DNA from 3 places in the Paenibacillus sp. UNC217MF genome. Region 1 is predicted to be linked to each of the others. Evidence: riboswitches for the same ligand, from Rfam matches in the RefSeq annotation. Region 1 holds a riboswitch; each other region holds the start of a gene.
The links. A riboswitch is a leader RNA that binds a small molecule or an ion and turns the genes downstream of it on or off. The one in region 1 is predicted to bind thiamine pyrophosphate.

Region 1 (5,124 bases):
GATCTGCTCCACCTTAATGATTGAGCAGTCCGAGCAGGCATATGTGCTTGGAGATTGTACCAAGCTCGGGGAGACACAGCTGTGCCGCATCTGTGACATGAGCAAGGTCACCGCCATCATATGCGATGCACCAATGCCGGATAAATGGAAGCGCAGCGGATTGCAAGTAGGTTGGATTACGCCGGCTTGCGAGCCATAAGAACATAGCGAAGTTATATGTCGAAGTAACACATCACTTCATACATCACGAATGAGCCACTATGACATAGGATGGGATGCGATCATTATGCTGTATTATGTAGACTACCATATGCATTTGGAGGAAGGCCCCTATTCGTTCCGCTGGCTTGATCGTACGAATCAAGCATTCGACCACTTCCATCCACTTGCTGAACCACGCCATTCCCGTGCATGGCTCGAAGCGAGTTATGCGCGTATGCATACAAGACTGCAGCGAGGAGCTTATGACGAATCATGGCTCGATCTCTATTTGCAAGAAGCGCTGCGCAAAGGACTGCGGGAGGTCGGAATCGTAGATCATCTCTATCGGTTTCTAGAGACGCTCCCCTACTTCGAACGTCACCTCGATATCGGAGACTCCCCGCTAGGCCGCCTTCAGCATACATGGCTGCATCAAGTATGCACCGAGCGGATTGAGGATTTCGCAGCTGCCATTCAGACCGCAAAGCCCAGATGGGCCGAGCAGGGAGTCGAGCTACGTCTTGGATTAGAAGCGGATTATTTTGCAGGTGGAGAGAAGGAGTTGGAATCTTTCATTGCGATGGCGGATTGGGACTATGTGATCGGGTCGATTCACTATGTGGATGGATGGGGATTCGATAATCCCGAGACTCAGTTCCGCTTCGATCAGGTTGATCTGCGTGAACTGTACGGGCACTTTTTCGATGATGTCGAACGAATGATTAACAGCGGTCTGTTCGATATTGCCGCCCATTTGGACAATTTGAAAGTATTTAATTATCGCCCAGCTGAGGAGCTGCATCTCCCGTACTACGAGCGAATCGCACAAGCATTAAAACGGACAAATACAGCTACAGAGGTAAATGCAGGACTGTTCTACCGCTACCCGGTCAAGGAGATGTGTCCGAGTTCCTCCTTTATCGATGTTCTGCTTCGACATGATGTCCCCTTTACCCTGTCATCGGATTCTCACTTTCCAGACGACGTCGGCAAATACGTGGCGGACAATACCCTTATGCTTCAGCAGCGCGGTCTAGCCGAAATTGCCACATTCCATCAACGCAAACGCATCATGCGACCGCTCGCAACTTCGACTTCTTAATAAAGAAAACGCAAAGCGAGCTGCCCTCTCTCCTATCCCATGAAAAGCAATTCCCGGCGCAACGACTGCACCGGGGATTTCATGTATATTATTTTATTTTCTTTCGAACCGGTTCGAATAGCTGCAGCCAATAAGCGTTGCTGCTTCCTGCCGGGCTGTCATTTCGTATATGCTCCTCCAAGCAGAATCTTGCCTCCGAATCAGGCTCGTAGTCTGGATGCTCGTTCAATTTCTCCATCAATAATTGCCACGATCCCGTAATATCATCTGTACTCTCCATCATGGCATACACCCCGCCGGAGAACCTAGCCTCCGCCAAATGACTTGGTATATCGATATTTTCTGGAATGGAGGCATATGCACAATAACCGTAAACGTTCGATTCAACGTCAGGGAGTGGTTCTTCATTTTTTCCAAATAGCCGTGCCGTTCCTTGCAGTTCAGCTTGCACGAGCCAGTCCGCTAATGATTCGATCGCTTCTTCTTCTGGTGATGCGCTTACGACAACATGGCAAGCCATTCTCATTGGTGGAAGGGTTACGAATTTGATCGATGCTGGAGAATAACTCCACTGATTACTCATCGGCATTGTCACCTCATGTTTCATATTTGAATGTAGGAACGGTTCATGACATAATTGCAGCAGCAATTGAGCCGTAATCGGTTCATTGAGGTACTTGTGCAACTGCTCCAACCATTTCTTCAATGTTAGTTCCTTCGATATGCACTCATTCTTGTGCTCAATCATCTCGTGTGCATACTGAGTCATTACCTGATGTGCGGTTCGGAACGTCATATCCGCCAGCACCACTTTAATCTCTTTAATCCCAATATCAAACCCTCTTAACAAAGCAGTTATACGGATTGCAAGCACAGTCTGTTCATCATACATCCTCCAGCCAGAACTGGTATCGCGCTGACTTGCAAACAACCCCTGCGACTCCCAGTGGCGCAGGGTACGGCTCGTCACACCGATTTCCTGCGATAATTTATCGATTCCTATCATGTTGCCCATCACTATCATCAACCTCTGTCACTTGACGTATCATAAGGCGCCTTATGAGGTTATTGTATCAGTTGTCGCAGCGTCAATTACAATACGAAACTTCGCTCCAAGCACTAACAAATTATCGTTTTGACCGAATGGTTGAGAAAACTAACGTTTTACAATTATCTCCATCAATGCTAAAGTAGTTCGTAAGATGAATATGACGTGAAATCCACTAGGGGAGCCGCATAGGCGGCTGAGACAAGAATTCTTGGACCCTTTGAACCTGATCCGGGTAATACCGGCGGAGGGAAGTGGAGCCGGCCTCATGGTCTTTTTGTATGGACATGATGAAGCCGCTCCATTTCGGGGCGGCTTTTTTTGGCTGCCGCGAAGTGCTCCTTGACCAGATTTCAGCATGCATTCATCATCTATCCAATCATTCGGAGGTGCTGTTCATGCTTACATTTACGGAGGAACTGAGACACGAAGCAGAGCCGATATACGATGCCATTATGGATCATCCATTCGTTCGGGGAATTGCTGAAGGTACTGTCAAGAAAGAACAGTTGATTCACTACGTAAAGCAGGATTTTGAATATTTGAATGCCTTTATTCGGATTTACGGCATTGCGATTTCCAAATGTAACAGCCGAGAGACAATGGCTCTTTTCAACGAGCAAATCTCGTTTGTGCTGAATAGCGAGATACACCCCCATCATAATTTTTGTAACGTGGCAGGCGTAACGTTCGAAGAACTGCAAGGCTACCCGCTCGCCCCTTCTGCGAGCCATTATGTGTCCCATATGCTTACCGTGGCCCACGAAGGAACCCTAGAAGATATTATTGCGGCTTTGCTGCCGTGCCCATGGACATATACGGAGATCGGACAACGTCTGCTAAAAGAAGTGAATCCAGATGAGACCCATCCGTTCTATGAGTGGATTCATTTCTATGGAGACCTCGGCGGCGGAGTTACGGACAAAATGCGCCGAATGCTGGATGAATGGGCAGAATCGCTGTCGCAAGCACGCAAGCAGCAGCTGAAGAAGCATTTTCTGACTAGCTGCCAGCTGGAATATATGTTTTGGGACATGGCTTATCAAGTAGAAGACTGGCCGGTACGCTTGGCGGAGAAGACAGAGGTGAAACAAGGATGATCGATATGCAGTTCTTCCCCCAACGTATTAAGGAACGGCGCCCCCTCATCCACAATATGACGAATATCGTCGTCGCCAACTTTACCGCTAACGGTCTGCTAGCCATTGGCGCCTCCCCTGTGATGGCTTCAGCCAAAGAAGAGGTAGCAGACATGGCCAAGGCAGCAGATGCGCTCGTATTGAACCTCGGCACGCTCGATACAGACATGATAGAAGCTATGCTAATCGCAGGGCGGTCGGCGAATGTACATGGCATTCCGGTTATTCTCGATCCAGTAGGCGCAGGCGCAACGCCGTATCGGACGAAGGTGTCCGTGAAGATGCTCAAGGAATTGCGTGTCTCGATCGTGCGCGGCAATGCCGCGGAAATTGCTCAGCTGATGGGTGAAGCTGGCGAGATCAAGGGCGTGGATTGCATGGAGTCTGAAAGCTCCCTTCGTTCCCCTGAGGAGTTGTTCGATCTTGCTGCACGGGCAGCTGACCGTTTCGGCACCATCGTTGCCATTTCGGGCAAAGAGGATGTCATTACAGACGGCACAACCGGCTACGTTATTGCGGGCGGTCATCCGATATTAACGAGCATAACGGGAAGCGGGTGCCTGCTGACATCGGTCATCGGCGCATTTGCTGCGGTAGAATCTGATTTATTGCTGGCAGGAGCCGCAGCGATGTCTTATTATGGGGGCGCAGCAGCCCATGCCTATCGAACAGCGGGCCACCGAGGTCCTGGCAGCTTCCAAACTGCATTTCTTGATGCCTTGGCTGAGATCGACCTATTCGATACGGCGGCATCAACAATCACCCCTCGCCAAGCCTCCGCTAGAAGAAAGGTATGGCTATGATGGTCGCACGAGCATTGACGATTGCCGGTTCCGATAGCGGTGGCGGCGCCGGCATTCAAGCCGACATCAAGACCTTCCAAGAGCTGAACGTATTCGGCATGTCAGCGATTACGGCTGTGACGGTACAGAACACGCTTGGTGTTCACGGCGTATACCCGCTATCTCATGAAGCCGTTGCTGAACAGATAAATGCCGTCGTAGAAGATATTGGGGTTGATGCTGTCAAAACAGGGATGCTGTTCAGCGCAGGCATTATTGAGACAGTAGCGAATCGCCTTGAAGCATTCGGTTTGAACAACGTTGTCGTCGACCCAGTCACGATAGCCAAGGGAGGCGCAGAGCTGCTGCAGCAAGATGCCATAGAGGCGATGAAGAATCGCCTGCTGCCGCTTGCGCTGATTGTCACGCCGAACATCCCAGAAGCAGAAGCGCTTGCAGGAATGAAGATTGTCACCCTGCAAGATCGGTGCAAGGCTGCGATAAGAATTGCTGATTACGGCGCCAAAATGGTCATCATCAAGGGAGGCCACGACATGACGACCGAGCTGGCTGTTGACCTGTTCTATGACGGAGCCCACTTCACACTGCTGGAAGACCGCAGAATCATGACCAAGCATACTCATGGCACGGGCTGCACTTACTCGGCAGCGATTACGGCAGAACTTGCGAAGGGCACTGCTCCCAATGAAGCGGTTCGTACTGCGCGGCATTATATTCAGGCAGCAATTGAGGAGACGCTCGGGCTTGGCGGCGGCAACGGCCCAACCAACCATTGGGCATATCGGCAGCGGCAGATGCAAGAGGTGGTCAGATGATAAGTATAGATAGTCG
Region 2 (5,124 bases), on a different contig from region 1:
CGTTTGAACCAACAAGTGCTACCCATTCCCCTGAATGCAGAGTAAGGGACACGTGATCGAGGATTACTCTCCCTTTACGCCAATAGACAAGGTTGTGCGCTTGCAAGACTTCCTCAGGTTTTCGTGGGGAACCGTTCGATTGAGCTGATGTTAGGATGCGCATCACATCCTGCTGTGCGAATTTAGGGAGCGACAGCAGCAGCTTCAAGAGATCCTCGTCTGTGAGTGCAGGGTCCGCGGCTGTGAGACGCTGACGAACGAACTGATCATCATAATTGCTGAAATCGCTAATATTGCTACTATCGTCATCGTTGTTGCCATCGCTACTGTTGCTGCGATTAAACCGCTCACGGATGAATTGCTGCAGTTCCAGCGCTTGCGGGAGCCAGATACCACGTGACTTGGCTTCAGCTGCATGATGCTTGAAGTAAGAGGCAGGAAGCCCGTCAAAGACGAGAGCTCCATCCTCATCCATCACGATCAGGCGATTCGCCATGCCGATCCAATCGTCCAATTGGTGCTCAATGATGAGCAGAGCCATCCCTTCCTTGCGTGCCAGTTCTGAAATGAGTACAGCAAATTGATGTCTTGTATACGGATCGAGATTCGATGTGGGCTCATCCAATACAAGCATGTGCACGCGAAGGGCTAGAGCGCAGGCGAGAGCCAGCTTCTGCTTCATGCCTCCCGACAGCTCGTGGATATACGCATGACGCCATGCGAGCAATCCTACCTTTTCTAATACCTCTTGAATTATGGATTCCATCTCAGTTCGAGGACAATCCCGATTTTCTAGGCAAAAGGCTATTTCCTCTTCTACACGCAGCATACAGAACTGACTTTCGAAATCTTGAAATACAATTCCGATATGCTGGGCCGCTGCACCGGAATCGTACTGTTCGATTGGCTTGCCGTACACGAGGACACTGCCTTCAACTAGACTGTCTATTGCATGTGGATATAGCCCGGTAAGGCAAAAGGCTAGCGAGCTCTTGCCACAGCCACTTGGGCCCAACAGCAGAACGGTTTCCCCCTCATGCAGGGTGACATTGATGTTGGATAAGACAGGCTTGCCTTCGGTCTCGAAGGCGAGTGTCAGATCAGTGGCTTCCAGTGCAATAAGAGCTCCATGCTCGGCGTCACGTTGTAAGGTCGATTGTGCTGGGTGATTGGGAATGAGAAGCGCTGGGCTTGCCATGTTATCGCTGCCCCTTTGCAATTGGGAAGCTTCTAAGAACTCCTGTATTGGCCAAGGCGTCCGCAATCCATTTGCCAAGCAGACCCGAGAGGAGTGCGCCACTTATACAGCGAACGACGAACATCGCGAGGATGAGACCAACAGAGTAGGCCGCATAACCGCTGCGGAAATACCCCCACGCGAAGCTGAATACAGCGGAGCCCACCCCAGCCAGCATAAGCACTTTGGTTGAATAATTCCGATATCTTGTAGCGGCAAATACGGCTTCGGCACCCAAACCTTGAATTAGGGCGGATACAATCAAAATAGGCCCTACGGCGTTGCCGATTAATACCTCAATCAGTCCAGCGACTGTCTCAGAAATGACGGCAGCCCCGGGCTTGCGGATAATATAGGTAGCGATGATCGATACGATAAACCAAATGCCGAAGATGACTTCATATCCCATCGGCCCCATAAAGCCAACAAGCACATTGCCTAATTGCAAGAAGAGCAGATAAATGACGGCAAACACAACAGATAATGAACTGAGAACGACAATATCTCGTAATTTCCATTGGCTGTTTCGCGAATTCATGAACATTCCTCTTTTCTTAGAACGATGATCGGATGAGTCCGTTTGGTTTGTAATTTGCATTTTGGAAATTCTTTATCTTCAGCTGCTACCTTGTGGAAGGGCTGTTGGCTGACATCGTAGTTGTCATCACTACATGGGACTTGTCTGATTTTCTCGCCCGATTAAACGCGTTCTCAAGTGTAGTAAATACTCGCTGTGCATCTCCTTCTAAGCGGCTTGCATAATGAGCGCTCTCATCGAAAGTGCCTTCTTCCTTAGCAAGGCCAATGATCTCATAGATCGTATCCATGTAATCTGCCGTTCCGAGCGGGTAGAGCGCAAAATGAGCAGCGACCTTGAGAGGAATCGCTTGATACCGTTCCGCATTCATTCGAATTTCGTCCGTATTCATGAAGGCATCTCCTTGTGTGTCGCCCGGACAGCCAACAGAGAAGGTAGCATTCAGCACAACATGTTCTCCACTTGCCGCGCTATGTAAAAAGATTGACTGAACGACATCGAATACATGTTCACTACGCCCACGAACCCAGGTGCTGACATCATCGGTATGGCACCATACCTTAGACATGTCTGTGTCTCGCAACGCTCCCAAAATAAGGTCAACGAAGCGATCGCTCATCGGATAGATAGAAAAGCGACAACCAACGATGCGGCTCGTACCGCAAGATAACTGACTCATAACTTATATCCTCCCTGACGAATCAATATGTGGTCAGCAGACAACAAAAAAACTGCACCGTGAGTCGGTGCAGTTACGCTTGAGGATACAAGGGTATGACATGGCTTCATGCAATGACGAACATGACGAAGCCGCAGCTTATATCAATCAGTCGACTACACTTCCCCACGCTAGTATTATCTAGTTCGGGTTGTAAGGGTTAACAGCGTTGCCGCTGTCTCTCAGCTTGTTACAGCACCCCTAGTGTTCGAAATTCACTATGCAGTTTCCATCGTTCATATGCTTGACAGCTTTCATTATACACGGGATGATCCGTTTGTAAAGGGTGTAACACCAAAAGGAATACTTCAAACTGGAGCTTAATATTGCAATGGGCTAGATCCGGGCATGCAAACGATCCGTGGTATCGAAGCCTGAAGGTGATGCCCGACATCATGAAGGAACTCTAGTCCTCCGTAATAGTCAACGTGATTTGAAACAAGGTATGGTAACACTGATCCTGCGTTAGTTCAATCGTGCCATCATGGAGCGTTATGATTTTTTTGCAAATGGCGAGACCTAAGCCTGTACTGTCTTTGATCGGCCCGTCGCCACGGATGAATTCTTCAAAAATATGTTCTTTGATCGGCTCCTGAACGCCAATTCCGTCGTCTCCGATCCACAGTATAACGTTTCCTTCTTGTCGTGCACATGACACATAGAGCACCGTTCCCGCTGGATTATATCGCAGTGCATTGCTAATTAAGTTAGTGATGACGCGACTCATATGAATCTTGTCCATCTTGACATAGAGCGGTTCTTCCGGGATATGTGCTTCCAGCTCAAATCCCTTCTCTTCTATTTCCGGATAAAATTCCACCACGAGCTGCTGGAACCATTTCGTAACGTTCACTTTCTCTTTGCTCAATTCCGTATGCTTGTCATCCAGCTTCGCCAGTTCAAATAAGTCCTTAATTAAATTGGCCATATACGCTGACTTATCGTAAATATATTGAATATATTTGCGGGTATCTTTGTCTTCCAGTGCCTGATTGTCCAACAGAAGCTGCGAATAACCGTAAATCGAAGTAATCGGCGTCTTCAAATCATGCGAGAGGTGCAGCAGCATGTTTCGCTTATTGTTCTCGGCGGCTTCCTTCTCAGCAGAAGTGCGCTGCAAACGTTCAGCCATGCCGTTAAACGCATCTTGTATTTCCGCGAATTCCTTTTCGGCTGAATAATGAAGCCGCTTCGTGTAATTGAAATGCTCCATCTCTTTGATGCCTTCTAAGATTTGCCGCAACGGCTTTTTCACTTGTCTAACCGAATAGCGGGCGTAAAAGTAAAGAAGGATAAATAATAAAATAGCTAATAACGCAGCAAAGATCGTTGTCGCAGTTGATAATTTCAACAAGCGCTCAGGAATTTTCCACAGCAATACATATGATTCGCCATGCGGCCCTTTGGCTTGGTAAGCATGATAGGAGATTGCATCATCGTTGCGCTCTACATCCATCTTGGCATACATTTGACCGTCTTCGTAATGCTTGATGTCGTCCTCTTTGTTTCCTTTGACAAAAATGATCTCGCCTGACTCATTCACGATTTCGAACCAACCGCCGTACTTGTCCAGCAAATGCCCACTGATGTTGTGGAAAGGGTACCGATAAATATCCGTTCCATTAATTTGAGCAACGACCAGTTCATCTATATACCGCCTCATAAATAGGTTCGTGCTCAGGAGAGATACAATGATCGCTGCTATCATCAGGACGCATATCACTGCATAATTTCGAAAAAATACCCGTTTCAAGGGACGTCGACCGGAGAGATTATTTGCTTTTTTCAAAACGGTAGCCTAACCCCCTAATCGTAATGAGGTGGATAGGCTTTCTCGGATTATCCTCAATTTTCTCACGGATTTTGCTTATGTACACCATAATTAAATTTTCGTCTCCGATGTACTCCTCGCCCCACACCTGCTCGTAAATATGCGCTTTGGTCAATACTCTGCCAGCCTCTCTCATAAGAAGCTCCACAATCTTGAATTCGTATGATGTCAATTCTTTTGGGATGCCGGACTTGAACAGTTGGCAGCTCCTTGTATTCAGCCTCACATCTCCGATTTCGATAACCTCCTGCTCCTGCCTATCCACCTTGGCAAAGGAGTCGATTCGCCTGAACAGCGCCTGAACGCGGCTGACGACTTCCAGTGGGTTGAAGGGCTTGCCCACGTAATCGTCCGCCCCGAGCTGCAAGCCGTAGATTTTATCCATATCGTCAGACTTGGCAGAAATAAAGAGAAACGGAATTTGCGAATTCTGCCGTGTTTTTTTGAGTAATTCCAATCCATCCATTTGCGGCATCATAATATCGGCTATGACCAAATCGATGGACTGCTCCTGCAAGATGGTCATCGCTTCGGCACCGTTCCCGGCTGTAATCGTGGCATAGCCGTGGTTGGTTAAATAGATGGTCAGCAGTTCCCGAATTTCGGCTTCATCATCAATAATAAGTATGGTTTTCATTTGTTGTTCCACCTCTATGTATGCAACAATAACTCCCGATTCACTTGCGGCTAAGCGCAGATGGATCGGGAGTTGTGCTGAATTAAAATAAATTGTCAGCGAACGTAGACAGCATTGCTGCAGCTTCTTGCTTCAGCATCGGCTGCTTGGATCGATAGTCGAA
Region 3 (5,124 bases), on a different contig from region 1:
CCGTCAAATGACATGCTGACATCACGCAGCTCAAGAGCGGCCTGCTTCTGTACTGCCTCATGCTGATGCACATGATCAGCATCTCGCTGGGCAACTGGCTGTTGTTCGTTTGTTGTGATCATCTTTAACGCTCCCCCTTCACCCCTGTTTATTGTCACGGCGCCAATGAATGAGCAGCCGTTCCAATGCACATACGAGGCCGAACATGGCCAAGCTCAATAGAATGACAACTGCGATTGCCACGAACATGCGATCCGTGCGATAGGCTGCTTTTTGCAGTACCATGTAGTAGCCGATCCCTTTGTCCGTCCCGAGCCACTCGGAAATAATCGCACTCATCACGCTATACGTCCCTGCTATTTTCAAGCCTGAGAAGACAGATGGAAGTGCATGGGGCAGCTCCAGCTTCCAGAACAGCTGCGACCGGCTTGCGCCTGCCATACGCATATAATTCATCATCGTGCGGTCTGTCTGGGCAAGACCATCCAGGGTAGCCACGCATACGGGGAAGAAGCATACCAGCGTAATGGTGACAATCTTCGGCATGAGACCGAAGCCGAACCAGATCATAAGCAGCGGAAGCAGCGCAATCGTCGGGATATTCTGACTGACTATGACAAGCGGATAGATCGCCCGCTTCAGCCACGGCATCGGATGAAGCGCACAAGCCAGCAGCAAGCCAACAGCCGTGCCTACACAGAAGCCAATGAGCGTCAACTGAACAGAAGCCCATGTGTGCATAAGCAGACCGCCCCCATTGCTTACAGCCTCTTGTGCAATATCGAGCGGACTGGGCAGCATCCATTTCTCAATGCCTGACAACATTACTCCTGCCTGCCATATGGCGAGGAATATAATAAATGCAATGATCGGGGGGCCGATCTTCGCGATTCGACGTCCACTCATGGCCGGTACTTCACTGTCAATTCATCCATCGTAATGCCAGATGGCTTATACACAATCTTCACTTGCGACAACACATTGCTGCTTCCCATCTCAATCATGGCCTTGTTCATATCCTCAATAATACGGAAGAGTTCGCTAAGTTCGCCTTCCATCGTTGTCTCCAGTGGATTTACCTGATATTTCACACCCGATGCTTGAATGACTTCGATTGCACGATCTACATAGGGAATTACGTCTTCCCCATTTTTCGTCTTCGGAACGATCTGAATGCTTACTAAACTGTTCGCCATCTTGCTTCTCCTCCTCTTTCTCAATCCTCATGTAATGATCAACTTGTAACGGTCTTGGTGACGATTATCTCGTATCGATATCATGTAACGATATACACAGGTAACGATATACAGCAAAAGGGCGCATATGCGCCCATTGCCTATTCCTATAACCGTATAGGCTTATGAAGCTGGCAAGAAGTCATTCGTAAACGCCTTGTCTACATCAATGCTCTTATCCATTAATTTGTTCCCCACGAGCCAATTCATGTAATTTGCCCATACGTCACGCTTTTGCTCGCCCCAGCGAGGTGCATCGTCCTTATACTTCGGACTCAGCCATTTCTGGCTTGCGATAACCAGATCTTTGTTCAAATCCGGCACAGCTTTAAGCAGCAGGTTGGCTGCATCTTCTGGATTGTCAATCGCATATTGATAGCCCTTGGACGTAGCACGCATGAATGCCTTAATCAATTCAGGATCTTCCTTGATCAGCTTCTCGCTTGTCGAAAGAACCGGCGTATAATAGTCGAGTTCCTTCGCATATTGATTGACATACAGCATATCAATCGGCTCACCACGAAGCTCTGCTTCAATACCTGTCCAAGCATAAAAGATCCACGCGAAATCAATATCCTTCTTCACGGCTGTAAAGTAATCGGCATTGCCCATGTTGACGCTCTTCAGCTTGCTATAGTCGCCGCCGTCCTTTTCCATAATCGTGCGGATAATCATCTCCTCAACCGGAGAGCCCCAGCCGCCATACGTTTTGCCTTCAAAGTCCTTAGGTGACTTGATGTTCTTGTCCTTCGGCGCGGCAAAGCCTGATGTATTATGCTGAATGATCGCACCAATCGACACGATCGGAACATTTTGTTGTCGAGCCATCGTAATACTTTCCTGAACACTAACACCGAATTGCGCTTCTCCCGATGCGATCATCGCCTCTGATGCGCCAGTACTCGGCTGCAATATCTCAACATTCAGACCTTCTTCCTCATAGTAGCCCTTCTCCTTAGCGACATACAAGCCAGTATGGTTCGTATTCGGCGTCCAATCAAGCACAAGCTTAATGTCGCGTTTCTCCTTCGACTTATCCGTTCCTTGCTCCTGAGTCGTGTTCCCCTCTGCCTGGCTCCCTTGTCCTGCTTCTTGACCCTTGCCGCCGCAAGCAGCGAGCGCAAATGTCATCATGATAACGAGCGCCAGCATCAACCCTCGTGTAAAGCGTGTCCGTTGCATATGATGAATCCCCCTTCTCTTCCTTCCCTCACTAGTGGAGAGCCGATCATGAAATTAGAAAGTGCTTCGATAACGCCTGCCGCGTTCACCAGTTGGACGATCCGCTCGATCGTATATGTGTGGATGAGCAAGTTCCCGTCCCGCCGTCCTGCAACACGATTCAGATCCACAAAAAAAAGCGCCCCCTCTGGGACGCTTTGTGTGCCGTTCTACGCGTATATGCGAATGTGCATCATACGATGAATCACGTCAATAAGGTCATCCGGCATTCGTTCATCCGTACAGCAATTATGTCCATTCTGCCCAAAGCAGCGCACATTCATGCAAGCATGACGAATAATCAAGCAACCTAATTATAACAATAATGACGCGGTTCAACGTCTTTCCTACGCTGGCATTACCCAGATCAGGTGTAAGGGTCGGTATCTTAATGGGATACAATCTCAGCCGGCCAAATTCCAGCACCCCTAGCGTGCATATGCAGTTATCGAAGCTACCATATTACACGGGTAATTATAGTCCTCATCCATCAGAAAGTCCAGTGACAAACAGAAATTGCAAAGTGTCCGCTGATCATTGAGGCAATGCTTATATCTCCCATCAACTTCGTTATTCGTATGCTTTATGACAGCAGATTGCTCATATTCACTAGATTCCTGTCGAAAAAAGTTCCATGTGAAACAAGGGACAATATTCCATTTTAACCCAAATAATTACCTCATTGATTTCTTGGCGTAGAGGATGTCTGTATGATACGATCACCAAATATCAATTCAATTCGAATACCGGATTCGAGCAAGGGGATGAAGAGTAGTATGACAGAAGCGTTAATCGGCAGCACCATTTCCGCCTTATCCACAGGCATCGGGGCCATCCCGATCTTGTTCATGAGGAGCATGTCTCACCGTATGAGGGATATCCTTCTCGCCTATACAGCAGGGATCATGACAACAGCTTCAATGTTCAATCTTATCCCCGAAGCGCTTGCCAGCTCTAATGTGTTCGTGATTGCATTCGGCCTGCTGCTTGGCTGCTTCGTGCTGCTGTGGCTGGAGCATTCCCTGCCTCATATGGATTTGGAGAATCCGAATCAACGAATTCGCATCAATATCGAACAGAAATCATTCCTTATCATTGCGGCCATCACCCTTCATAATTTGCCGGAAGGCTTGTCTGTCGGCGTCAGTTATGCGAGCAGCAATGATACACTTGGGCCGTTAATCGCGTTTTCCATTGGATTGCAGAATGCACCAGAGGGCTTCCTCGTCGCCTTATTCCTCGTCAATCAGAACATCAATCGCTGGAAAGCGCTTGGCATCGCTACCTTAACAGGCGTCGTTGAGATTGTCACCAGCATGCTCGGATACACACTTAGCTCTTATGTGAGCAATCTGGTTCCATATGGGCTGTCCTTTGCAGCAGGGGCAATGATGTTCATTGTGTATAAAGAACTGATTCCTGAAAGTCATGGAGACGGACATCAGCGGTCGGCCACCGTCTCCTTCATTCTTGGCCTTATTACGATGATTGGATTGACAGACTGGTTCTAAACAATGATGCTTCAATCGTTTAATAGAACATGTTCATCAATCAAGCTCATGCAAGGGCTACCAATGGACTAGGCAGCGTTTTATATCATTACTTAACCGGCGTAATATTTGCTGTTCTGCTTGGATTATCCCACTTTACGCTGGCTCCCATGACTTTCGAAATAAAGCTTAACGGAACAAAGGTGCGTTCCCCGTTTTTTTCAACCGGACCATCGAGTTGGATCTGTTGATCACCTGCCAACGCGGTTTTACCTCCCACGTTAACTTGTTCCATTCCACTGTTGCACCCAAACCCTCTGAAACGAAACGTACAGGAACATAAATGATGTCGGCTTTGGATTTATAATAAGGATACTCTTCACTTTGAATCGGATTACCTTTAACATTGACCTTGACATCATAATAAATGTCATCTTTATCGCTTACAGTATCGAGAATCATACCAGCCTTCACATCCACTCGAGAAATAGAGAGATCGCGATTAAGGACAAAAGCAAAGTTTCCATCCTTGCTGAAGCTGATCGCTTGCCGGGGCTCTGAAAATCCTTTAATGATCCCGATGCTGCTGTTGTCGGAGGTGCTGATTATATTAATGGAGTTATCCAGCTTGTTGCTGGCAAAAAGGATCTTTCCATCAGGAGAAAGGGATGCGCCGTAAGGATCGCGCCCAACCTTTACCTCGCCAATGATTTTGCCTTGTGAGATGTCCACTATGGCAATACTATTACGCCCGCTGTTTGCCGCATACATGGTAGAGCCATCGGCGGATATTGAAATCGCTCGAATCTTCGAGAATCCGTGGATCTCATGGACGATTGCATTGGTTTTGACATCCACAACCGATACCTTGTCTCCCTTGAAGTTAGTAACAAACACATAACGACCGTCGGGAGATACTTTTATCCCTTGACGAGGTTGGGAGAATCCCGGAATGACAGCGGTCGTCTTATGCTGCCCGATATCAACAACCGTTACTGTACTTTTGGCTTCATTGTTGACATACATGGTATTTCCGTCCGCGGTGACATCAGTTCCAAATGCGCCTTGACCCACTGCAACCTCATCCTTCAATGCCAGGTCTTCCGTGTTGTAAAATCGCAGGGTGCCCAGTGTGCTATCCGAAACGACAAACTGCAAACCGCCGTTAATGAACATAA

Region 2: linked by a shared signal. The riboswitch ahead of BP95_RS0128535 (YkoF family thiamine/hydroxymethylpyrimidine-binding protein) and the one ahead of tenA (thiaminase II) in region 1 are both predicted to bind thiamine pyrophosphate.
Region 3: linked by a shared signal. The riboswitch ahead of BP95_RS0123310 (hypothetical protein) and the one ahead of tenA (thiaminase II) in region 1 are both predicted to bind thiamine pyrophosphate.

The regions. Positions count from the first base shown of each region.
Region 1 covers NZ_JMLT01000017.1:78,967-84,090, forward strand. The annotation lists gene BP95_RS0110755 (DeoR/GlpR family DNA-binding transcription regulator) at 1-199, shown strand, start outside; gene BP95_RS0110760 (histidinol phosphate phosphatase domain-containing protein) at 287-1,303, shown strand; gene BP95_RS0110765 (MerR family transcriptional regulator) at 1,392-2,318, opposite strand; TPP riboswitch at 2,519-2,621, shown strand; gene tenA (thiaminase II) at 2,750-3,451, shown strand; gene thiM (hydroxyethylthiazole kinase) at 3,448-4,293, shown strand; gene thiD (bifunctional hydroxymethylpyrimidine kinase/phosphomethylpyrimidine kinase) at 4,293-5,108, shown strand; gene thiE (thiamine phosphate synthase) at 5,105-5,124, shown strand, end outside.
Region 2 covers NZ_KK366031.1:37,278-42,401, forward strand. The annotation lists gene BP95_RS0128525 (ABC transporter ATP-binding protein) at 1-1,198, opposite strand, end outside; gene BP95_RS0128530 (ECF transporter S component) at 1,200-1,775, opposite strand; gene BP95_RS0128535 (YkoF family thiamine/hydroxymethylpyrimidine-binding protein) at 1,861-2,454, opposite strand; TPP riboswitch at 2,600-2,706, opposite strand; gene BP95_RS0128540 (HAMP domain-containing sensor histidine kinase) at 2,900-4,282, opposite strand; gene BP95_RS0128545 (response regulator transcription factor) at 4,266-4,961, opposite strand; gene BP95_RS0128550 (serine hydrolase domain-containing protein) at 5,044-5,124, opposite strand, start outside.
Region 3 covers NZ_KK366028.1:370,759-375,882, reverse strand. The annotation lists gene BP95_RS0123330 (ABC transporter ATP-binding protein) at 1-122, opposite strand, end outside; gene BP95_RS0123325 (ABC transporter permease) at 139-906, opposite strand; gene BP95_RS0123320 (thiamine-binding protein) at 903-1,196, opposite strand; gene BP95_RS0123315 (ABC transporter substrate-binding protein) at 1,359-2,417, opposite strand; gene BP95_RS0123310 (hypothetical protein) at 2,387-2,587, opposite strand; TPP riboswitch at 2,783-2,896, opposite strand; gene BP95_RS0123305 (ZIP family metal transporter) at 3,233-3,967, shown strand; gene BP95_RS34655 (stalk domain-containing protein) at 4,056-4,208, opposite strand; gene BP95_RS31240 (beta-propeller fold lactonase family protein) at 4,136-5,124, opposite strand, start outside.